DNA from 3 places in the Synechococcus sp. CC9616 genome. Region 3 is predicted to be linked to each of the others. Evidence: predicted binding sites of a transcription regulator. Region 3 holds the regulator's gene; each other region holds the start of a gene.
What was found. Region 3 encodes NtcA, which controls nitrogen genes in cyanobacteria. Its sites were predicted from a motif close to GTANCNNNNGNTAC; they were not measured.
Positions count from the first base shown of each region.

Region 1: a site for NtcA is predicted at 2,723-2,736, ahead of SYN9616_RS0111285 (circularly permuted type 2 ATP-grasp protein). Genes of this name have one in related genera too.
Region 2: a site for NtcA is predicted at 3,293-3,306, ahead of SYN9616_RS17205 (DUF4278 domain-containing protein). Genes of this name have one in related genera too.

Region 1 covers NZ_KI911558.1:1,961,372-1,968,898, reverse strand. The annotation lists gene SYN9616_RS0111295 (transglutaminase family protein) at 1-256, opposite strand, end outside; gene SYN9616_RS0111290 (alpha-E domain-containing protein) at 241-1,224, opposite strand; gene SYN9616_RS0111285 (circularly permuted type 2 ATP-grasp protein) at 1,218-2,672, opposite strand; gene SYN9616_RS0111280 (alpha/beta hydrolase) at 2,843-4,426, shown strand; gene ureC (urease subunit alpha) at 4,429-6,138, opposite strand; gene SYN9616_RS0111270 (urease subunit beta) at 6,142-6,462, opposite strand; gene SYN9616_RS0111265 (urease subunit gamma) at 6,474-6,776, opposite strand; gene SYN9616_RS0111260 (urease accessory protein UreD) at 6,795-7,527, opposite strand, start outside.
Region 2 covers NZ_KI911558.1:1,063,888-1,071,414, forward strand. The annotation lists gene SYN9616_RS0106330 (SDR family oxidoreductase) at 1-278, opposite strand, end outside; gene SYN9616_RS0106335 (DoxX family protein) at 275-634, opposite strand; gene SYN9616_RS0106340 (CP12 domain-containing protein) at 624-842, opposite strand; gene SYN9616_RS17200 (hypothetical protein) at 997-1,155, shown strand; gene SYN9616_RS17655 (hypothetical protein) at 1,415-1,591, shown strand; gene SYN9616_RS17660 (hypothetical protein) at 1,572-1,742, opposite strand; gene SYN9616_RS0106360 (hypothetical protein) at 1,832-2,335, shown strand; gene SYN9616_RS0106365 (hypothetical protein) at 2,336-2,587, opposite strand; gene SYN9616_RS0106370 (hypothetical protein) at 2,723-2,992, shown strand; gene SYN9616_RS17205 (DUF4278 domain-containing protein) at 2,995-3,210, opposite strand; gene SYN9616_RS0106375 (hypothetical protein) at 3,470-3,652, shown strand; gene SYN9616_RS0106380 (DUF481 domain-containing protein) at 3,952-4,737, shown strand; gene SYN9616_RS0106390 (nuclear transport factor 2 family protein) at 5,032-5,466, shown strand; gene SYN9616_RS0106395 (hypothetical protein) at 5,483-5,872, opposite strand; gene SYN9616_RS17210 (hypothetical protein) at 6,139-6,285, opposite strand; gene SYN9616_RS0106405 (hypothetical protein) at 6,289-6,468, opposite strand; gene SYN9616_RS0106410 (hypothetical protein) at 6,545-6,742, opposite strand; gene SYN9616_RS17915 (hypothetical protein) at 6,877-7,260, opposite strand.
Region 3 covers NZ_KI911558.1:2,356,932-2,364,458, reverse strand. The annotation lists gene dcd (dCTP deaminase) at 1-443, opposite strand, end outside; gene SYN9616_RS0113190 (cob(I)yrinic acid a,c-diamide adenosyltransferase) at 443-1,045, opposite strand; gene rph (ribonuclease PH) at 1,151-1,888, shown strand; gene ntcA (global nitrogen regulator NtcA) at 2,046-2,711, shown strand; gene SYN9616_RS0113175 (DUF3084 domain-containing protein) at 2,739-3,932, shown strand; gene SYN9616_RS0113170 (resolvase) at 3,929-4,366, shown strand; gene SYN9616_RS0113165 (DUF3146 family protein) at 4,344-4,601, opposite strand; gene pth (aminoacyl-tRNA hydrolase) at 4,598-5,218, opposite strand; gene SYN9616_RS0113155 (TatA/E family twin arginine-targeting protein translocase) at 5,229-5,462, opposite strand; gene psbH (photosystem II reaction center phosphoprotein PsbH) at 5,472-5,684, opposite strand; gene psbN (photosystem II reaction center protein PsbN) at 5,769-5,909, shown strand; gene SYN9616_RS0113140 (alpha-mannosidase) at 5,897-7,527, opposite strand, start outside.

The DNA.
Region 1 (7,527 bases), 400 kb from region 3:
ATGAGATGGTTTCCACCAGGCTGCTGGCCTCGATCTTGAGTTGATCGGTGGTAGCAAGAAACCGCACACGCTGGATGGCATCGCCACTCGCAGCAAGAAGGTCATGACTGTGGGACGGTTGTGGAGTGACTGTCAGGCGATGCTCAATCAAGCGCTGATGGCCTTGTCCTCTTGGACGTAAACACAGCCGCTGTTCACCAAGGCTCACATGGGCGTCATAGGTGTAGGTCAGGCGATGGACTAGCTGAGCGCGCATGAGGGATCACTGGGAACGGAGCCGAAATCCGTGACAACGAAGTAGTTGTCGTGAATCAGTTGGTGGAGTTGGTTGAGATCGCTCTGAAGTTGGTCGATCGCTTCATGCAGCCCATTTTTGATCAACAGATCGATGCGTACATAACTCCACTTCGCCAGCAGCTGACCGTGCAAGCATTCCAGATCATCTGGGGGACCTGATCGTGGCTGTTGTTGAATCTGTCGCAATGTGTCGTTGATCTCCTGAAGACAGAAGCGCACAGATCTTGGGAAAATAGGGTCTAAAAGTAGAAATCGAGCGACGGACGCTGGTGTGATTGATTGCTGCACGCTCTGCCGGTACATCTGATAAGCATCTGCTGTGCGCAGAAGTGAAATCCACTGCAGCTCGTCCAGAACACCACCAACCTCTGTTGGTGTTGGGAGAAGCAAGAAATACTTCACATCGAGGATTCTGGATGTTTTGTCGGCTCGCTCAATGAGGCGACCAAGTTGACTGAATAGCCAGGCCTGATCTCGGCTCAGCGTGACATCTGTAATCCCATAAAAAAGCTGACAACCGCGCCGAATGATCCGCAACTGTTCTTGATCTGGCTCCTGCCACAAGGCTTCACCATCTTGAACAGTCCAGTAGAGATCGTTGAGCTGTTCCCACATCTCCGTGGTGATCACATCTCGGATTTGTCTTGCGTTTTCTCTGGCATTGTCGATGCAACTCACAATGCTGTTGGAATTATCCCGATCCAAGAGCAGAAATGTCATCACATCACCTGGTGAACCATTGGGATAGCGTTGGTCAAAAAAATCTCGATCTCCATTGGCATCGATCAAGGGCAACCATGGTTCGGCACTTCCTGGTGGACAGTCCAGAGCCATTGACTCACTGACTTCAAGAAAACGCGAGATGTTTTCCGCTCTTTCAACGTAACGATTGATCCAATACAAAGAGTCCGCAACTCGGCTCAGCACAATGCGGCCTCTTGACTGTCGCTGACGACCCAGGTGTCTTTACAGCCACCACCCTGAGAGGAGTTAACAACCAAGGATCCACGTTTCAAAGCGACACGCGTCAAGCCGCCCGGGCTCACCCAGTTGTTGCGTCCGCGTAAGACATAGGGTCGTAGATCAACATGGCAGGGATACAATTCACCATTGCTAAGTGAGGGAACAGTGGATAATTGCAATGTGGGCTGTGCAATGAAATTACGAGGATTAGCTTTTATCTTTGCGACAAAGCTCTCGATTTCTTCTGATGATGCATGTGGGCCAATCAACATGCCATAGCCACCCGCTTCTGCTACGGATTTGACCACAAGTTCCTTTAAATGCTCGAGGACGTAATTCCGATCATCTTGTTTTGAACATAAGTATGTTGGAACATTTTCGATAATTGGTTCTTGATCCATGTAATAACGAATGATTGTCGGTAGATAGGCATAGATCAGTTTGTCGTCGGCAACGCCTGTTCCAGGAGCGTTGGCGATGGCAAGCCGTCCGTTTCGCATGATCTCCATCATTCCCGGAACACCCAGCATTGAGTCACGGCGAAACACAGTTGGATCGAGGAAGTCATCGTCGATCCGTCTGTAGATCACATCCACTGCTTCCAGTCCAGCTGTGCTGCGCATCCAGACACGGCCGTTTTCACACATCAAATCTCTGCCTTCGACGAGGCTGATCCCCATCTGTTGAGCGAGATAACTGTGTTCGAAATAGGCACTATTGAAGACCCCAGGGGTCAGCAAGACAACCTTGGGTGCATCACTCCATGGTGCGAGGTCCTGCAGAGTTCTCAGGAGGTGTGAGGGGTAGTCGTCGATCGGTTGAACCGTTCGCGTTCGAAACAGACTTGGAAACAGCCGTTTCATCACCCGTCGGTTCTCGAGGAAGTAGGCGACGCCCGATGGGCATCGAAGGTTGTCCTCCAGAACCCTCCATGTGCCCTCGCCATCGCGAATAAGATCCAGGCCTGAGATATGACACCAGCGATTAAGCGGTAACTGGATGCCCTTCATCTGGGGTCGCCATCCTTGGGAACTTTCCACGTCTTCACGGGGGATGACGCCGTCATTGAGGATGTGTTGGTCTCCGTAGACGTCGTTCAGAAACAGGTCAATGGCTTCGAGGCGTTGAAACAGGCCTTGCTCGAGCGTTGACCAGTCGTTGCGATGAATCAGCCGTGGCAAAGGATCGAACGGAAGGATTCGTTCTCCGCCCAGTCGCCCGCTGTCATTCAGTCGAAAAGTTGCGCCCAGCCGGCGCAGAAGATGGCTGGCGGATGCATGGGATCGATTCAGTTCCGACAGACCGAGTTGGCCGAGGGTGGAGAGCAGCGGCTCCAGATCGGCCCGGGGTGCCAAGCGTTTTCGACAAAAGTATTCGTCATATCCCTGTGTCGGCCGGTACTGAGTGAACATCACCAGTCGAAGTCTCGATCACATCAAAAAGTGCTGAACGATAGTTGCAGGTTGCAACAGCTACCGAACGGCTGATCAGTCGCTTGAACCGTCGACGGCATGGAGTCCTCTCACAGTCGGATGACACATTCGCGAGCTGTTTTTAGGGTCCCCACAACTGTGTCGATGTCATGAAGCGTTCATTTCTGGCAGTGATTGGCCTGTTTGCACTCGCTGCACCTGCCCTGTGTGCAGAGCGAATCAGTTTCCAGTTGGGTGAATTCGAACGGTCCCTATCGATTTCAGAGCTTGCCGTTTTTGCAGCGGGTGATCCTCCCGCTCCTGAACTGCGCGAGGCCCTCCGTTTACTGAAGCCATCCGAGCAAAAGGCGCTGCGCGGGGCCCTGAACCAGTCAGCTCCGGTGAATGCCGTGATGGCTTCGGATTACCTCGGAACAGCGCTGGGTCAACGAACCATCCAGCAACTTGCGAAGCTGATCAATCAGCCATCGAAGGTTGCGGAGAATGCGCTCACCTCCGCCTTGATTCTCGGAGCCTCAACATCTGGAAGCCTTCGCATCATCCCTGTGCTGGAGGCCTATCCCTTACCGAACCTCCCGATCAAGGTTGGCGCATTGACCTCTCTTCTGCGCACACTCAGGCAGGATTACAACCTTCAGAACAAGCTCTTTGAGCGGTTGTCGGGACTGTCTGGATCACCTGCCAGCGGACCTGATCTCAACTTGGCGGCTGTGAAAGGAAGCATCGGATTTCAGCAGCTGCCGTTCACGTTCGCGGGTCGTGTCGCCAAGAGCATCAAGTCCGCGCTTTATCTGCCAACCACCGCAACGGCTGACAGCAAGGCGCCCTTGGTGGTTCTCGTTCCTGGTTTGAACACCGACATGAATGCGCTGCTGTACGTCGGTGAGACGCTTGCCAGTCACGGCTATGCCGTAGCAGCTCTCAACTTGCCTTTCACCAGTGCAGACACGGTGACTGCAGCGATCGAGGGAAAAGGAGCCATTCCCCCTGCGAATGCCTGGTATCGCCAACCAACCACCGTCAGCGAACTGATTGATCAGGTAGAGCTGCGCTGGGGAACCCGTGTGGATACCAAGCGCGTTGGTGTTCTCGGTCAGTCCCTCGGTGGATACACCGTGACCGCCCTGGCTGGGGCATCGCTCGATTGGCCACACCTCGTGCAGGGATGCCGTCAGCTCGATGATCCGAACACGGTGGTGCTGAATCCAGCGATCGTCTGGCAGTGCACCGCTCCCAATCGGGTGGTGGAGCGCACGAGTTTTCGAGACTCTCGCGTCAAGGCGGCTGTTGCGGTGAACCCGGTGACCAATCCCATCTTCAGCAGTGCCTCCATGGCTCAGTTGGAGGTTCCGATGTTGGTCATCGCCGGCATGAACGATGTGTTTGCACCGCCGGTGTCGCAGCAGCTCAGTCCTTTCACCGCGATTCGACAGCCGGGTTCCGTTTTGGCTGTTCAGAACAACGGCACCCATCTCTCGTTTCTGGATGCCACGTCATCTCTGCCGCCAGTGATCACCGGACCTGATCAGCCGTTGGCTCGCACTGAGCTCAGGGGAATGGCAAAGCTGTTTTTCGACAAACATCTGGCCGGCCGCACGTCGACACCATCCCTGGCTCCTTCTGGTAACGGCAGTTTCAGTGTCGGCTCCGACCCCTTAACGCTGCTGCTCCGTTCCGTCCTGACCATGGAGCAGCTAGAGCAAGTGGAGCCGGGCCTGAAAGAGGTGCCTTGAGGTCAAAGCAGCAGATAGCGCTGGGCCATCGGAAGTTCCTCCGCGGGATCACAGGTGAGCAGCGTTCCGTCAGCGAAGACCTCATAGGTCTGCGGGTCCACACTCACGGAAGGCAATGCTGAATTAAGTTTCAGGCCGTTTTTCCCGATGCTCCGTGTGTCCTGCACCGCCATGCAGGTCCGTTCAAGCCCGAGTTGACGTTGGATGTCCTGGTCCATCGCTGCCTGGCTCACAAAGGTGAGACAACTGGAGGCCAGGGCTTTGCCGAAGGCGCCGAACATGGGACGCCCGTGGACTGGCCCCGGCGTGGGAATGGAGGCATTGGCATCGCCCATCTGAGCCCAGACGATCGAGCCGCCCTTGAGGACCAGGTCCGGTCGGATCCCGAAAAAGCCTGGTTTCCAGAGCACAAGATCCGCCAGCTTGCCGGTTTCGACGGACCCCACCTGGCTGCTGATGCCATGGGCCAGGGCTGGATTGATCGTCACCTTGGCGATGTAGCGCTTGAGGCGATGGTTGTCGTTGCGTGCGTTGTCTTCCGGAAGCGCGCCGCGCTGAACCTTCATCTTGTGAGCGGTCTGGAAGGTGCGGGTGATCACCTCACCCACCCGGCCCATCGCCTGTGAGTCGCTGGCAATGATCGAGAACGCTCCCAGGTCATGGAGGATGTCCTCGGCGGCAATGGTTTCGCGGCGGATCCGTGATTCAGCAAAGGCCACGTCCTCGGGAATCTTCGGGTCGAGGTGGTGGCACACCATCAGCATGTCGAGGTGCTCCTCGAGTGTGTTGCGGGTGTAGGGCCTGGTGGGATTGGTGCTGCTGGGAAGAACGTTCGCTTCCCCGCAGATCTTGATGATGTCCGGGGCATGGCCACCGCCAGCCCCTTCGGTGTGGAAGGTGTGGATCGTCCGTCCCTTGATGGCGGCGATCGTGTCTTCGACGAAGCCGGCTTCATTCAGGGTGTCGGTGTGAATGCACACCTGCACATCCATTCGATCAGCCACGGACAAACAAGCATCGATTGCTGCTGGCGTGGTGCCCCAGTCCTCATGCAGCTTCAGGCCACAGGCACCGGCTCGAACCTGTTCTTCCAGAGCCTCTGCTGTGCTGGCGTTGCCTTTCCCAAAGAATCCGAGGTTCACCGGCAGACCCTCAGCCGCCTGAAGCATGCGGCCGATGTGGAAGGCGCCGGGTGTACAGGTCGTGGCGTTCGTGCCGGTGGCTGGACCGGTGCCGCCGCCCATCAGAGTGGTGACGCCACTGGCGAGGGCGGTTTCGATCTGCTGGGGGCAGATGAAATGGATGTGAGTGTCGATGCCGCCGGCAGTCAGGATGTGACCTTCTCCAGCGATTGCCTCGGTTCCAGGGCCCACAACAACAGTGACCCCCTCCTGGGTATCGGGGTTTCCAGCTTTTCCGATGCCGACGATGCGGCCGTCTTTGAGGCCGACATCGGCTTTCACAATGCCCCACCAATCGAGGATCAGGGCATTGGTGATCACGGTGTCGACGGCACCGTCAGCTCGTGAGGTCTGGGCCTGGCCCATGCCGTCACGGATCACCTTGCCGCCGCCGAATTTCACTTCATCGCCGTAGACGGTGAAGTCCTTTTCCACTTCGAGGATCAACTCGGTGTCGGCGAGTCGAAGCCGATCCCCGGTGGTGGGTCCATAGGTTTCGGCGTAGGCCTGGCGGGAGATGCGGAAAGGCATGGATCAGGCGTCGAGGGGTCCGTTGATTTGGCCGTTGAAGCCGATGGCACGCCGATCGCCGGCGAAGGGGATCAGATTCACGTCACGGCTGTCACCCGGTTCAAATCGAATCGCCGTTCCGGCTGGAATGTCGAGCCGCTGTCCGCGAGCGGCTGCACGATCGAACTGCAGGGCAGCGTTGGCTTCAAAGAAATGGAAGTGGGATCCCACCTGCACCGGACGGTCGCCGCTGTTGGCGACGTGGATGGTGGTGACAGGGCGTCCCGCATTGAGTTCGAGTTCGCCTGGTTCAGCGAGCAGTTCGCCGGGAGTCAAGGGTGACATTGAGTAGTGCCTCAGCGAATCGGATCGTGCAGGGTGACGAGCTTGGTGCCGTCCGGGAAGACCGCTTCGATCTGCACCTCGTGCACCAGTTCGGAGACCCCCTCCATCACCTGGTTCTTGCTCAGCCAGGTGCTGCCGTCCTGCATCAGTTCGGCAACGGTTCGGCCATCACGGGCACCTTCGAGAACAAGAAAGCTGAGCCAGGCCACAGCTTCGGGATGGTTGAGCTTTAGGCCCCTGCCAAGGCGGCGTTCCGCCAGTAGTGCAGCGGTCACGATCAGGAGCTTGTCCTTTTCCTGCGGACTGAGATACATGGAGAGCCTCGCTCTTTTTCAGTTTGTCCCTGCTGTTGCCGTTTGAGCGTTTGATGTGAACGTTTGTCGTCGTAACGGCTCTTCCTGCAAAGGCCAGACACGTGGAATTCGGGCTGGCTGAAGTCCTCGCAGGGATCTGGTTCGGGACCAGATCCGGCTGAACCAGAATCGTGCATCACGGCTGGAGTGGCCGGTGTACCGGGCGACCAATCCCTGTCGCAGTGCACCGCAGTGCATCACTCCTGCGAGGCCGCAGCGATCCTCCCGGGCCCCTTCGAGCAAGGAGGTCATCGTTGTTTTGTCGAGATGCATCGGTGCTGCCCAAACCAGGGTTCCGAAGACCGGTGCACCGGCAAGGCCGTGCACGCTCTCGAGACTGCTGCCGCCCAGCTCCAGTCGATCAACCATCTCCCAGTGGTGGTCATCGCCATCACTGCGCTGCAAGGCCAGGCTGGATCTCCAGCAGCCTCGCTCGAGGCTCTCGCCCGCCGCGGTCCGTCCCAGGCGCACGATCTCTGCACTGAGAAATGAGGCATCCAGAGGCAATGTCACCCTGAGTTGCTGCTCCAGCAGTGCGTCGGCGTAGAGCACAAGTTCCTGGGGTAACCACTCCAGGTCGCTGCCGGGTTGTAGTGAGCCCGTCACGCTCTGGTAAGACCAAGCGCCTTGCGGATGCAGCTGGCTGCGTCCCACTGAGCCGTACACCTTTTGAGCGGCAACGCTGGTGATCAGTGCTCGGCTGTTGGGCCTG
Region 2 (7,527 bases), 1.3 Mb from region 3:
TTCACTGACCAGGCATCCACCCGCATCGGCCCGGAAAGGTCGACTGACGGCCGAGCACCCGTTGCAATCACCAGGGCATCAACGCCCTGCAGAGCTTGATCGAGGGCCTGCTGATCAAACAGGCTGAGTCGATGCTGGTGGCAGCTGCTGAGCTGATCGGGCAGCACGGAATCCGGGCGCAGCAACAGCCGTGGCTCGAACCCTTCTTCCAACAGCTCCTCAACAACGCGGTAACCCGTTTTGCCGGACGCCCCACTGACGGCGACACGCTTGATCATGGTCGGGACAGTCGAGGCCGGGTGATCGCCAAAAGCAGGGCACCAGCGAAGGTGACGTTGCGAATCAGTCCTGAGTCAGGCGGAAAAGCGTGAAACAAGAGGGTGGTCGGCACCAGGAAAATCAGAAGCAGTGCCGCGCCGATACGGGTGGTGCGACCGAAGACAAGAAGGATCGATCCCAGAACAAGAAAGGCGATGGCCCCTGCCAACATCAGAGAAGCCACCGGCTCCGGGACACCTTTGGATGCGATGCCGGCAACCGTGCCAGCAAAATCGCTGATTTTTCCTGGCACAGCTGCGATGAACATGGACGCCAACGCCAGACGTCCCAGACGATCAAAGAGCTCAGTCGTCATAAACGAGACATTCAGGCTCGTCTGGATTTTGTTCGCAGAACAGCTCCAACGGAGATGGATCGTGCGTGTCGTCGGGGAACTGCTTCTTGTGATCCAGAAGCCATTGAAGCTCTTCGGTGAGGTGACGGACCTTGCCGTCGTTGTGCTCTGCCAGAGCCTTCAGAAATTCCTCTTGATCCTTCTGGATGTGCTCGTCGATCGTTTTCATGCTTGCAGGAAAGCTCCTGGTCTTCTGCTGTCGTAGCGGTCGCGTAACGCATTGATCAGCAGGTATTTCTACCTTTATGTCTAAAAGCAGACATCCTCTGGTAACCCGGCACAGTGCCCGTAAGTCTGTTTCTGGATCTGGATCCACGGAAACCATGCAACCCTCCGAACGAGCGGTGATGACAGGAACCATCCTTTTCGCGATGGGATTGGTGATCGGAATTGCAATTGGATCAGGTTCTGCGGTCTCGTCCTTGACCCAGGGAGCTCCTGATGTTCTTCAGAGCTGGTCGGGAGTTGTCGCCCTTCCCTGAGTCAGCAGCCTCTTGACGCGCAAGCCCGAGGGATCTATCAGACATCCAAGTCGAGAGACTCCACAATGGGTGGAAGCGCAGAGAGAACGATTTTCCGTCGGGAAAAGCGTGGCATAAGTGGCTTGTTGAAGTCCCTGAGGCACCTTTTCTTCGGTTAGTCAACTCCTGAAAAGCAACTTTTAGGTCAGGAGATGAACAACAGTTGCGGATTTTCTTGAACAACCTGGGCCATGGTTTGAAAGTCCACAGCGAAGCTTTCATGAGCGCGCGCAGGCCTTACACGGTTCGATTCAGAACCCCCGATAACAACACTCTCGAGAATTGCTTTTACGCCACGGATGCCTTTCAGGCTCGGCTCCTGGCGATGGAGTTCAACCGTTACATCAACGACCACCCGAACCGCATCGACAAAATCTTCAGCGCAACCCAACGCTGATGCTGCCGCAGCTGATCAGATGTTCGAGCCGGGCAGACAGTTTCCGTTCGGTTCGATCGAAGTCATCATGGTTACCCGCCACATAGGCCAGTTCCTCACTTGTGATGACCTGATGGGTCACGGCATCCAGGTAGATCTGAACCAGGGACATCGAGCAGGTGTCGGACCAGTGAATCCTGGCAACAGCGACCCTTGATCGGAGGGAATCCGCGACACCAAAAGCCTCTTTAGGGTCACAACATGGATCAACAAAAGGTCCAAAGCCTTGTTCAGCAATGCGCTCTTGGCCTGTTTGATCTGGCTTGCGCGGTCAGCGGACATCCTCGCTGGGATCTTTCACTCCCTGTGGGTGTCATCGACGCCCGCAGAACCAAACCGCGGTTGATGGTGTCTGCCGTGGGGACGATCAATTCGATGGTGAAGGCCTCGCCCACCATCGGCCACCCCTTGATGCAGCGTTTTTTTCAACGCTTCGACGAAATCGGTCTCGATTCCGCCCTCGAAGAGGCTCGCTCCGGGCAGGACGCCGAGGCCTTCACAGAGATCTGGCAGGCCTACCGCGACGAACGCAGGCAGGATGAGCAACCGATGTGGAGCATCGAGGACGCCACGGATTTTGTGCTCAAGTCCCGGGAAGCCCACGCCGATCGCGAAGTGGCTTGTCTGGCGATCTTTCCTGGAGACCCCCACAAAATCCTGACGTTTTCCATTCCGATCGCCTTTCTCACCAGGCCCGACGGCTGATCAATCGGGATCGGACCCATCGTTTCCATCGCTGTTTCCATCGTTGACTCCGGACGTGAGGAAGCGATTTGAGAAACGCGTTGCCAGAACCACGGTGGCGGCCGCATAGGCAATGAAGGTGACCGCTTGTCCAGACGATCCGGTGCCATAAACCTCCCCGGCGAGCAGCAACCAATCCATGAGGGAGGCAACCGTTCCCCAGATCACCACCCAGACGGAAACGTAGACAACGCCACGAAGGGTTGGATTCATATGACGACAGGCAATGGGCCAAAGATTAAGCAGCAAAGCCCTGGCCGGAGAGTCATTTTCAGGTGAAGGGAACTGAAACAGGAGCGATGAGCAAGCCCCCTTCCCGTAGTGTCAGCCCCTGACCCGGCAAGAGAGATGCCAAGAAAGCGGCGCAAACTCAACAAGGACATGGAAGCGGATATCGCTGCCGCAAAACGCAAGGTGGAGCTCTTCACGGCATTGATCAACGACATTCGTGACGAAGACATCCAGGGCGAATATCTGGATGCTTTCGCACAGGTCCGAGCAGCCGTCATCCACCTGCAGGCGACCTACATCACCGACGGTTTCTGCGAGGAAACCGAAGGCACGCTGGCCTTGTACCGCGGACTGATCGAACGCTTCGAGGAGGAATACGAGCTCTGAACTCAGCGGCTGTAGGACACCCCGCGATAATGGAAATTGCCGCCTGAAGAAAAGGTATCGGACTGACCAGCGGTGTAGGTGCAGCCCCGATAAGTGAGGACAGGATGACTGCACGCATCCTTCTGGCGGTCACCGTAAATACCGCGGTCGTACCGCAACTGAGAGGTTGCGAGAGAGCCTTGCTCGTAGCTCTGACCCCGGTAGAGAAGTGTGGTCATGTTCAGATCCGAAGAAAGACCAACGTCCCCGTTCCATGGCGTTGGTCGAACTGCGCTCTGCCGATGGCAGAGTGAACGTTTAGTAGCTGTTGCTACATAACACTTATAGACGCACATCAGCTTCAAGTGCGAACAGTCCACAACACTTCTTTATCTAGCCGCTCATCTGGATCGCCTGACAGAGGGACAGAGCTGTCACAACTGTGACGATTCAGTTGGAGCGACCCGGCCATAAAGACTCAGCAGCGACTGCCCTCCCATGCCAGATGGAATTCAGCTGACGGTCTCACAGCAATTCGAGCAGGAGCGCCTGACCAGGGCGATTGAATCCACCATGGATCCAGTTCAGTTGCAAACCCTGGCCAAACAGCTCCTCCAGGCCTGGCAAAGCCAGAGAGCAGCAACCGCATGGATCATTCGACAACACGCCGAGGGGATTTAATCTTCACTGGCAATTAATATCCAATGCCCGCCCTTCAGCCTTGGCCCTGAAACAAAGCGAACGCCAGGTTTCTCCCCTGAGGATGAAGATCACAGTCCTCGTGGCTGGCCTGGCACCTCTCATCGCCATTGGCATTTGGCTCCAATCCAAAGGTTTTTTCAGTTGATCTGCTGATGCTCCCCTTCAAATACGTGGTTCAGATGTGCGTCCTCGGGGCGCTCTCCCTCACAGGCGCGGCCTCTGCGATAGCCGAGACGGTGAAGTTCACCCTTGTGAATGGAGACGTCGTCAGTGGTGAGTTGCTCGAAAGCGAAAGCACCGATGACGTGCGCGTTCTGATCAGTCCAGTCCTTGGACGACTCGAAATCGACGTGGCATCAATCAAGGTTCCTGAACCAGACCCACTTTGGAAAAGCAGCATCAGCGGAGGATTCAACGGCAACGACAGCGATGGTGATGGAAGCTTCAGCGGAAACATCAGCGCTTCAACCCGATACAAAGACGCTGATCAGATCTTCGTGCTGTCGGGCGGAATCAACTACAGCCGCAACGACGACAAAGACAAAGACCCCGAAATCAAAACCAAGAAAGGAAATCTTTCACTCTCCTACGACAGGTTTGTAAGTTCTAATATCACCGCTTACACGTTAACAAATTATAACTACGATTACTTAAAAGACTCTGGAGTCAACGATTTCGTCGCCTCCGTCGGTGTGGGATTCCCACTGATCAAATCCGACACAACTACACTGAGCATCAAAACAGGTCCCTCACTGGAGTGGATCGGTGGAGGAAACGATTGCTCGAGCAATGAGTACTGCGGAAACAGCTACGGAGGTGCTTTCTTCGGGGTTGATTTCGGCTGGAAACCCACACCATGGTTCCATTTCGGTGTAGCAAATCAGTTCAGAGCAAATTTCGCATCCGAGGTGAAGCCTTCCAACTCTTTCGCCGCAACCTTCAAATTCATCCCATCAACACAGACCAACCTGTTCACATCGTTGAAATTTCAATCCACTTACCAGAGCATGAGTACACCAGCATCGAACAACACTGTCTCTGGACAGATAGGGGTTGATTTTTAAATTTGCACAGCAAGTTCAGAAAAATCAGGTCAAGTCCAAATGGACGCGTCGATGCCTGTTTGCAACTGCTGGTTCCCTATTGGGCCTTGGTTTCGGGCTGACCATACCCTTGTTGCAGAGTCAACAACGTGAACTCCAGACAGTTGAGGAACCACGCTTCCAGGACGCCGCACCGAAGCCAATTCAGACAGAGCCAGAACGTGAACAACAACCACCCACGGAAACCACCACTCTGAGCGATGGTTGTGTTGCACCTCCCCAGGGAGGCCCACCCGTCAACGCCAACTTTGAACCATGCTGACGCCGCCGCTGGATGCACAGAAAATCCGCGAACTGTTCACGAAGCCTTACGGGATAGCAGCACCCACAGCTGAGCAATGGAAGGCCATATACGCTCACAATGTTGAGTTCATTGACCCAACACAAACAACATCCGGCGTTGAGTCCTACATCCGAGCGCAGCAGAGCCTCATGCAACGTTGTGACGATGTTTTTCTTGAAACAGGGTGCGTTGCGATTGAAAATAATGTCGCCTTCATCGAATGGCGAATGGGACTGAAGATCAAGGGTATTGAATTCATTTATCCAGGAGCAACACGTCTTGTTTTCGGCAGCGATGGGCTCATCATCAAGCACAGGGATTACTTTGACTTCGTTGGGCCGACCTTCGAACCAGTACCAATCATTGGCAATTTCGTACGCTGGATATACAAGCGCTTCGTCTCCTGAATATCTATTAAAGACGTCATCTCAACATCCATTCAGAGGTGACAAACTGAAAAAGATGGTTCGAGGTTGACAGTTTTTCAAGAAACAGGATCCAGGTCAATAGCGACATTCCCACAACAAAGACAGACAGCAGCGGCTCTTTACCCTGCCGCAAAGATTTCACACCGATGAGTCCGCCAGAGCTGCAGATCCCGAGCCCAAAAACCCAGCAGGGGAGATAAACCAAAACCCGTAAAATCAATGGCTGCAACGCCATTTCATCCGGCTGCATGGGCAAAGCCAGTTCTGTCAGCAGCCATGGATAGAGAATCCACACACCAGCATCACGCAGGCGCAGCAATGCAAACCGGCCTGGATGCTTGCGATGAAAGCGAAGACTTTCCATAACACCCTTCATTTCAGCCAAACATCAGGTTTATTAACTGAGCCGAGCGTGAAGCAATCCTGAGAGAACTCTCACCAAGCAGACGGCACGAAAGATCACATGCCATCGAAAGCGATGCTTCTCAGAATGACCGCCAATGAGGATTCAGATCCTCTTTCACTGGTGCAGCCGAGAGGATCTCTCATTGAGAACATCGTTCCAATCACATCATTTTTTCCAGAAAAAACAAACCAATCCAGGCCAATGAGTTCCCAATATTCCTCATGACGTGTCCTGACGAATCGGCACTAGCGAAACAAACGTCGTCGATGGCGAATCCCCTTCACCATCCGCGTTGAGCGGCGACGCAGGTTCTCAATCTCCAGCTGATTCCAACGCCAACCAAGCAGGGACAGCATCAGAACCAGGACCACAAGAACGATCCAAATGGTCACGGCTCACATGCAGAGACTGCTCTGCCACAGCTCCTGTTCCTCTCCCAGGTGGGTTCTCACGCAACTGGAGATGCAATCGTCTGCGCCATCCACAGAGCACTGGGTGATGCACTCAAACCAGGCATCAACAGCGTCCCAGCGCTGGGATTCGGATGAAGCGATGCTCTTGTGATCCTGCGACACCACGGCTCCTGCTCTTCACCCGTTGTAGTTCGACCACTGATCAATGTCCGGCCTGAACGAAAAGCCGTAAAGGGGTTTAACGCTCTCCATCCTGCTCAAACGAACACTCCAGCAAAGCCGCATAGAGCAACGTCTGCAGCCGATGAAGATCCTCCTGTTCCTGGGGATCAGGACCTCCAGGCCACTTCTCGAGATGAAAGCGAACCGAGCGATGGAGCAACCGAATGGCATCCACATCCAGCTCGAACTGGAGGGTGGGTCGGGAATCTGTCATGAACCCATTTTCATGGCAGCTGCGCTTGACGCCAACACCTGAATGAACTAGTACATCTGTACGCACAGCTCAATTGGCTCTTGGCCTTCAGTTCTCGCAATCCACAGCCCTGGCCTCCAATCGAAAACAGGCATTTACGCCCCAGTCGTTCCCTGATGGTCTGCATCACCTGTGAGCGGTTTCGTCACGCACTGACCCCCATCGGAACCACAACGCCGGCCTGCAGTCGTCACGAACGGCTGCTCCCCCAGGGGTCTCACCTCAGCCATCGCTGTTATCAGTGGATGAAACGACTGGAATGCGAGACCGACTGGAGCCCCGAAGCTGCCTGAACAGTGACAACAGTGATGGCTGAACTCGACGCCGTGCACAACGACAACAGCACTCAGCTGATCACAACCGACCGAGAAAAAGCGGGAATCAACAGAGCGTTGACCAGATCGAGGAAAAGGCCAGACCAGCGGCACGATCAGAAATGCATGGGTGGAGGGCCCGTACTGCTGCGTCATCGCCGTCATGTTCGCCATCGCCGTGGGCGTCGAGCCGAGTTAAATACCACCGAAGCCTGCACAGATCACGGTTGCGTCGTAATCACGTCCCATCAGATGGAACACCAGCCTGCCCCGAAACAGGCTCAGAGATTTGATACCGCTGAAGGGCGCCCCATTTGCGATTGAGCCGTTTGCCAATCAACAAAACCTGAAATCCCGTGGTGATGGATGCCAGTGGAGACAACTGAATAACCGACATGCCGCGACGCCATTGCATTCAATGCATGAATGATT
Region 3 (7,527 bases):
CTGAATTCGAGAGTGAGGTGCCCTTCCCAGCTGGCTTCAGCCGGGGTGGTATTCACAATGATTCCAAGCCGTGCATAGGTGCTCTTCCCGAGACAGATCACTGTGATGTTGGGAGGAACCCGCAGCTTCTCCAGTGCCACTCCAAGGCCATAGGAGTGAGCCGGAAGGATGAAGTAGCTGCCATCCTCGTCCTCATGCAGAGGGGTCGGCTCAAGGTTGGCCGGATTGAAGCGCTTTGGGTTCATCACAGTGCCGGGGACGTGCCGGAAAATCATGAACTCCTGCGGTGAAAGCCTGAGGTCGTAGCCGTAGGAGGAGCAGCCAAAGCTGAGAACGGGACGCTCACGATTTTCGGGATCGAGATGACGCACCAAACCCTTTTGAAAGGGAGTGATCATTCCTTCAGCAGCTTGCTCAGTGATCCAGCGATCGCATTTCAGCATCAGAAACCTCGTCGCAATTCAGTGACCTGATCCGCCATCGACATCACGCTGGCTGGGATGGCGGGCCCAGTGATGATCACATCCATCGAACCAGGCCGCTGCTTCAGGGAGTCGACCAACTCCTGTTCATCGAGGTAACCCAGTGCCACAGCAAGACCCAGTTCATCAAGCACCAGTTGGTCGAGATCGCCTTGCATCAAGTGATGACGACAGTCGTTCCAGACGGCTTCCACCGCAGGCCTGGCCTGCTCGACACCGGCTTCAGATAGGCAGGCCTGAACGTCAGGCCGCAACCAGGCCAAACCACCGCAGAGATTGACGCAGCCGCCAGGCCCCTGCTGTACTCCGCCCTTGAGAAATTGCGCAATCAGAACACGACTGCCGAGCCCAGCTGCACGCATCGCCTGACTGAACACCGTTGAAAAGCTGCCCCGATACGGAGCGGTGTGCACCTGCAGCTGACCTTCAGGCTCAACAAGATGCAGGGGCACCCTCGAGGGAACCGTCGCCAGAGGCAGCAAAGCGGCTTGTTCTCTTGCCAGAGAGCTCTGGCTTGGAAGCTCCGCTGATGGGGTGCGCGTGGATTTCAGGCTGGCGGTCATCGAGGTGATGGTCAACCGGATACCCGGGAAGACCTTGAATGTAGCGGCGAGATCACAAGGATCAAGCCCATTGACACCACCTGTGGTGTGCTGTCGAATCATTCCATGAGTGATCACCCTGCTTCTCGCCGAGACGGCCGCAACATCAACGACTTGAGACCCTTCAGCGTCAGCTGGAATCCCATGGGATTTGCGCTCAGCTCGCTGATCGTTCAGACGGGGCAGACGTCGGTGCTTTGCAGCGTCTGTCTTGAGGACAAGGTGCCCCGCTGGCGTATGGGAGAGGGACTGGGATGGGTTTCCGCTGAGTACCGGCTTCTGCCTGGCTCCACTCCTGAGCGCCAGCCGAGAGAACTCATGAAGCTGTCGGGTCGCACCCAGGAAATCCAGCGTCTGATCGCTCGAAGTCTTCGTGCCGTTGTGGACATGCAGGCCCTTGGCGAGCGCAGCCTGTTGATTGACTGCGATGTGATTCAGGCGGATGCCGGCACCAGAACAGCGGCCATCACCGGAGCCTGGCTGGCACTGCGTCAAGCCACGGATGCTCTGCTCCAACAGGGCCTGCTGGAACGCGATCCATTGATCAACCAGGTGGCAGCTGTATCAGTCGGTCTTGTCGACGGGAGAGGCCTGCTCGACCTTGATTACAGCGAGGACAGTCGGGCTGAGGTGGATCTAAATGTGGTGATGGCATCTGACGGGCGGCTGCTTGAAATTCAGGGCACAGCCGAACGAGCTCCGTTCAGCCGGGGGCAACTCAATCAGCTCCTGGATCTTGCTGAACCCGGCTTACAGCAGCTGTTCACCGCCCAGAGGCAGGCCTACGCCGATGTCAGAACCTGATGAGCCTGGAGCGCGGCCGGGAAATAGTAATGACTGTTACAGGATGAACCTTCGTCGATCCTTAGCTTCCTGATAGTCAGCACGGGACAGCGGCGAAACCATGAATGCAGCCAGCAGTGGTTTCACCCGTTACTCCCCAACCGTGCCCCCTTCGACAATGGGGTCCCAGGCTCCATCGAGCCGTTCACTGCTTGATGTGATCCGCGATCTCGACGGTGCCAGCAGCGAACTGGTGGAACGCAATAAAACGATTTTTTTTCCTGGCGATCCAGCAGAACGGGTATATCTGATCCGCCGTGGTGCGGTGCGCTTGTCTCGCGTTTATGAGTCCGGAGAAGAGATCACCGTGGCCTTGCTTCGGGAAAACAGTCTGTTCGGGGTGCTCTCACTGCTGACGGGACACCGGTCCGACCGCTTTTATCACGCTGTTGCCTTTACCCGCGTTGAGATGGTGACGGCGCCGGCCGCATCCGTTCGCACTGCAATCGAGGCAGACACCGCCGTTGGCCTGCGACTGCTACAAGGCCTTTCCAGTCGGATTCTTCAGACGGAAACGATGATTGAAACACTCACGCACCGGGACATGTCCTCCCGTTTGGTGAGTTTTCTGCTAGTGCTCTGCCGTGATTTCGGCGTGCCCGATGACATGGGCATCACGATCGATCTGCGCCTCTCCCACCAGGCGATCGCCGAAGCGATCGGATCAACCCGCGTCACAATCACCCGCCTGCTGGGAGACTTGCGCCAATCCGGATTGGTGCAGATTGATCGCAAGAAGATCACAGTGCTGGATCCAATCGCTCTGGCCAAGCGGTTCAGCTGAACCGTTCATGCAAGCAGGGAGGAGCCGGTGAGCGGCTGGCTTCTCATCCTGTCGCTGCTCGTCCTCGGTGGGGTGCTCTCCACCCTCGGAGATCGACTTGGTAGCCGGGTCGGCAAAGCCCGGCTCAGCTTGTTCAACATGCGACCACGCCGTACGGCCGTGGTCATCACCGTGCTCACCGGCAGCCTGATCAGTGCCCTCTCCCTCGGCCTGATGCTGCTGGTCAGTCGACAGCTGCGCGTCGGCTTGTTTGAACTCGATGCGTTGCAGCAGAAGCTCAGCGAAAGCCGGCAACAGCTCAAAGCCAACCTGGCGGAACTCGAAAAAAACAGAAGCGCCCTCGCCTCCGCTGAACAGGACCGGCGCACTGCCCGTGCGCAAACCCAGGAAGTGGAGACGAAACTCGGTGAAGCCAAGCAAAAGGCTGCTCAGCTACGCGAAGAACTGGAACCACTGCAGGCGCAACGCCAAACCCTGGAAGCCGAACGGGATCGGCTTAGTCAAGACATCGCAGCGCGTGACGCCGATATTCGACGCACCGAAACAGAGCTTGCGGCAGTCCGCAATCGCATCAGTGCTGGGGAGGATGAACTCAAACAGCTGGAACGCAATCTGATCGCCTTGCGGCGAGGGGATGTTGCTCTCAGCAGCGGTCAGACCCTGGCAAGGACCACGGTGCAGCTGGAGAATCCCAGCCAGGCCAAAGAGGTGATCGATCGCCTGCTGCGTGAAGCGAATCTGACGGCCTACAGCCGGGTTTTACCTGGCGACAAACCTGAAAAGCAGATCATCCTTGTCCCCCGAAGCGATGTGGAGAGGCTCCGCAAAATGATCAGCAAACCTGGAACCTGGGTGGTTTCGATGCGCTCCGCAACAAACGTGCTGCGAGGGGAGAGCATCGTTTACGCCATTCCTGATGTCCGCCCCAATCGCACCGTCGCCCGTCAGGGAGAAGTGTTGGCCAGCGCCACTCTGGACTCAGCCCAGCGATCACCCGACACCATCCGGACCAGCATGAACCTTCTGCTTGCATCGGCTTTCGCCGAAGTGAGGAGACGGGGCTCGCTGACTGAAGGTCTGCAATTCGATCCCAATGCCCTCAGCCAGCTCGGACAACAGCTGGTGAATCGTGAATCCGGATCGGTGAATCTCCAGGTTGTGGCGGCTCGCACCAGTGAGAGCGCTGACCCGGTGATGGTGTTGATTCAACTCGCCCAATGACAAGAGTGGTCGGTTTCGATCCAGGCCGAAGCAAGTGCGGCCTGGTGCTAGTGACGACCGACTCAGCCCAGGTGCTTGACAGTGATGTGCTGGTCCCTGAAGCCGTGCTTACCACATTGAACAAATGGAGGCAGCGCGGCGATCTGGAGATGATCGTGATGGGAGATGGGACGGGCAGCAAAACCTGGATCGAGCCGCTGCAGGATCTCACCACTTTGGTTCAGGTCAATGAACGCGGAACAACCTTGAAGGCCCGTCAGCGGTACTGGCAGCTGTGGCCACCTACGGGTCTGACCCGACTCCTTCCCGAAGGACTGAGAGTGCCGCCGGTTCCCCTCGATGCCGTTGCAGCTTTGGTGATGGTGGAGGCTTATCTGAACCTGACCTGTTCATGGCAGGTGCAAGCACCCCTCAGAAGCGTGCGCGAACGGTGAAGACATAGTCACCACCAGGCTCCAATCGGTAATCAGCCCGGACCAGGAAGCGACGCAACGCGTCCTGAATCAGGGCCCGTCCAAGCGACGGTTCAACGGTGAGTTCTCCACGATCAAAAAACCAGCTGAACTGCCACTGGAACCCCCCGGCAATGACCTCTCCTTCCAGGCATTGATCCAGAAAACATTGCCTCAGAACCCTGAGATGGGCTGTGGTCGCCGGAAGTGCCGTCATCGCTGCGCGGAGTGATGCTCGGGGCGAAAGGCATTGATGCTGTTCCCTGCTCGCTCAATGCCGACCCGCTGGATCAGCTGCAATCCATCGAGCACTTCATTCAGCACCTGTTTGACCGTCCCCTGCTCATCTTTTCCGAAGCTACCGAGCACATGGGAGACAGTGCGAGCCTTCCGTTCGGTGGGATTCTCAGCAGGAGCACCAATTCCGATCCGCAGTCTTGGAAACATCTCAGTGCTCAGATGTTGGATCGTGCTGCGCAGACCGTTATGACCACCTGCACTGCCCTTGGCTCTCAACCGCAGGCGACCGAGGGGTAGATCCATGTCGTCCACGAGAACGAGCAGCTGATCCGGAACCAGATCGAACCAGTCGAGTGCCGCTCTGATCGAGCGACCACTGTCATTCATGAAGGTCTGAGGCATCAACAAACGCAAACGCTGATCACCAATGCCGACATCGGCAGTGAGACCGTGCAATTTGGATTGATGGCGAAACTGAAAGCCGTTCTTCTCAGCCAGAAGCTCCAGGGCCATGAAGCCGATGTTGTGGCGTGTCCCCTGGTACTTGCCGCCGGGATTCCCGAGGCCCACGACCAATCTCAACCGATTGGACATGGCTTGAAGCTCAACGATCCGAGGATGGATGCTCCGATGCTTCGGAGGACTCAGCTTCGATGACCTCGGGGTCGGCCATCGCTTTGTTGATCTCGCGCTCGAACTCCTTGGAAGCGGACTGAAATCCCTTCAAGGTTTTTCCAAGGGTTCGTCCAAGTTCCGGCAAACGCTTTGGACCGAACACCAAAAGAGCAACGGCGCCGATGACCGCCATTTCAGGGAGACCGACGCCGAAGATGTTCATGGAAGGCGGTCAGCCCAGACCATTCCAGTTGACATTGATGCCCTCAAGGATCAATGACTTGTTATAGAGCTGAAGGATGACGAGAAGGAAGACGAGAAGGAAGACGAGAAACAACACCATGAAGATCCCCATCACAGGGGTTGTCCCCCAGCCAGGCACCACCTTGCCGTACTCGGAGTTCAAAGGGCGGAGGAGGTCTCCCAGACGGGTGCGTTGAGCCATGGCGACGCTTTGTCTCGGGTCGAGTGAAGTGCCGATACTGTAGGGGCCGACTCCGGTGAAGGGTCGATCCTGTCGAGAGATGTGATGGAAACCACCTCCCCAGCCCTATCCGTGGCCATTGGCGTGCTCGCTGCGCTGCTCGGTCTCACCGGTTTCGGTGTTTACCAAGCCTTTGGTCCACCCTCCAAGGCGTTGGATGACCCTTTTGATGATCACGAGGACTGAGTCAGGATCAATTCGGTCAGTTCACCCGGTTTCAACATCACGGCATCCGAGAGCTGACTTTCCTCCACGCGCCTGACCCGCCAGGCATCGCCAGGTTTCCAGAGGCAGCGCCTGGCGCTGGGGTTCAACAGACGCAGACGTCTGCTCTGATCTTTTCTGTGAAAGGCCAAGGGGACCAGATCACTTGGTAAACCCGGAAGCCATTCAGCCGTTTCAGCGCCAGCGAGGGGGCCCCACCAGCCCGGTTCCCTGAACGCGATCGCCGCTTGCGGGATGCCGGCAGAGGCCCAGTCCGATGCCATTGGCATCAAGCCAACGCGATGGCGTTGCCAACCCTGATCAGCCTTTGGATCCGGCCATGTGGGTCCACGCAACAGCGACACCCCCATCCGTTCTGGAGTTCCATTGACGCCCTGAGGACCATCCAGCAGCAGGGCGAGTCCACCACCCGGAGCCCCCGTCTGCGATGCCAGCCAGGAGATCACCGGCACCTCCCACCGCGAGTGTTCACGCTGGGTCTCGCCCTTGGCAGGGCGTTCCAGCACACCTCCACTGGTATCCGCGGCAAAGCGAACCGCCGGTTGAGCGAGGGGCAGTTCAAGCCGCAGCAGTTCATGACGTTGCTGCCATTCGACACTGCAGATCAGTTCGAGCCAGGGGCAATCCGCCCTCAGGCGCAGATCCAGCCGTAGGGCACTGAGGCCGATCCGATAGCGCAGCACGGCATGGGCCAGGAGCGGACCGGTCTCGAGAACGTCCAATTCGGCCATGCTGTCCACGGGCAACGGATGCTCGCGATAGTCCGCGGCCAGATCCCAGGCATCCCAGAACTCACCCCGATCGGAAAAGCGACCAAGCTGCAGAGGAGCAGACAGTTGCTCAATGCCCTGGGCATCACGAAGTTGAAGGAGCCCCCGATCGGAGAGATCGAACGCCATCCGGCCGTTGCCGATCCGCCAGACCCCATCGTCTAGCAAAGCAACCTCAACAGGGTTTCGCACCGACGCCGGGCTGGCCTGCTCAATCGCGGAGCGCTCGAGGGCCAGAGCCGTAAGGCCACTCCGCTCGGGAAGCTGCACCCAGACGCCGCCGCCTGATGCCGGCTGCTGCGGCAGCACAACCGTGTCTGCTCGCCAGCTCCCCTTCGGCAATCGCAGCAGTGGAGACCAATGCTCCAGCGGTTGCAAGGCCAACCATACCCAGCGATCAACACTGTCTGACGGCTGCCCAGTACTGAACAGACGCTGGATGCGTTGATCGCGCAGCGCCTTCGCCTGTCTGCGAGCCCCTCGCCAGACCGGTTCAGCCTGATCAAACACCTCAGGGATCGAGGTCCCGGGAAGGATGTCGTGGAATTGCTGAAACAGAAGAGGGCGCCAGTCAGCAGTTCCGCTTTGATCCGATCCTTGCGGCAGAAGAAAGCCGAGAGCATCCGCCTCTCGCAACAAGCGCTCGAGGCTGCGGTTGTGACGCTTCTGATCGACGCGACTGGTGGCACAACCGCGATGCAGCTCGAGATACAGCTCGTCCTTCCAGACGGGGAGCCTGGTGGACAACGGCTCCAGAGACTCAAGAAAAGCGCGAACCGTGCCGGACCGGCAGGGGAGAGATTGCGGGG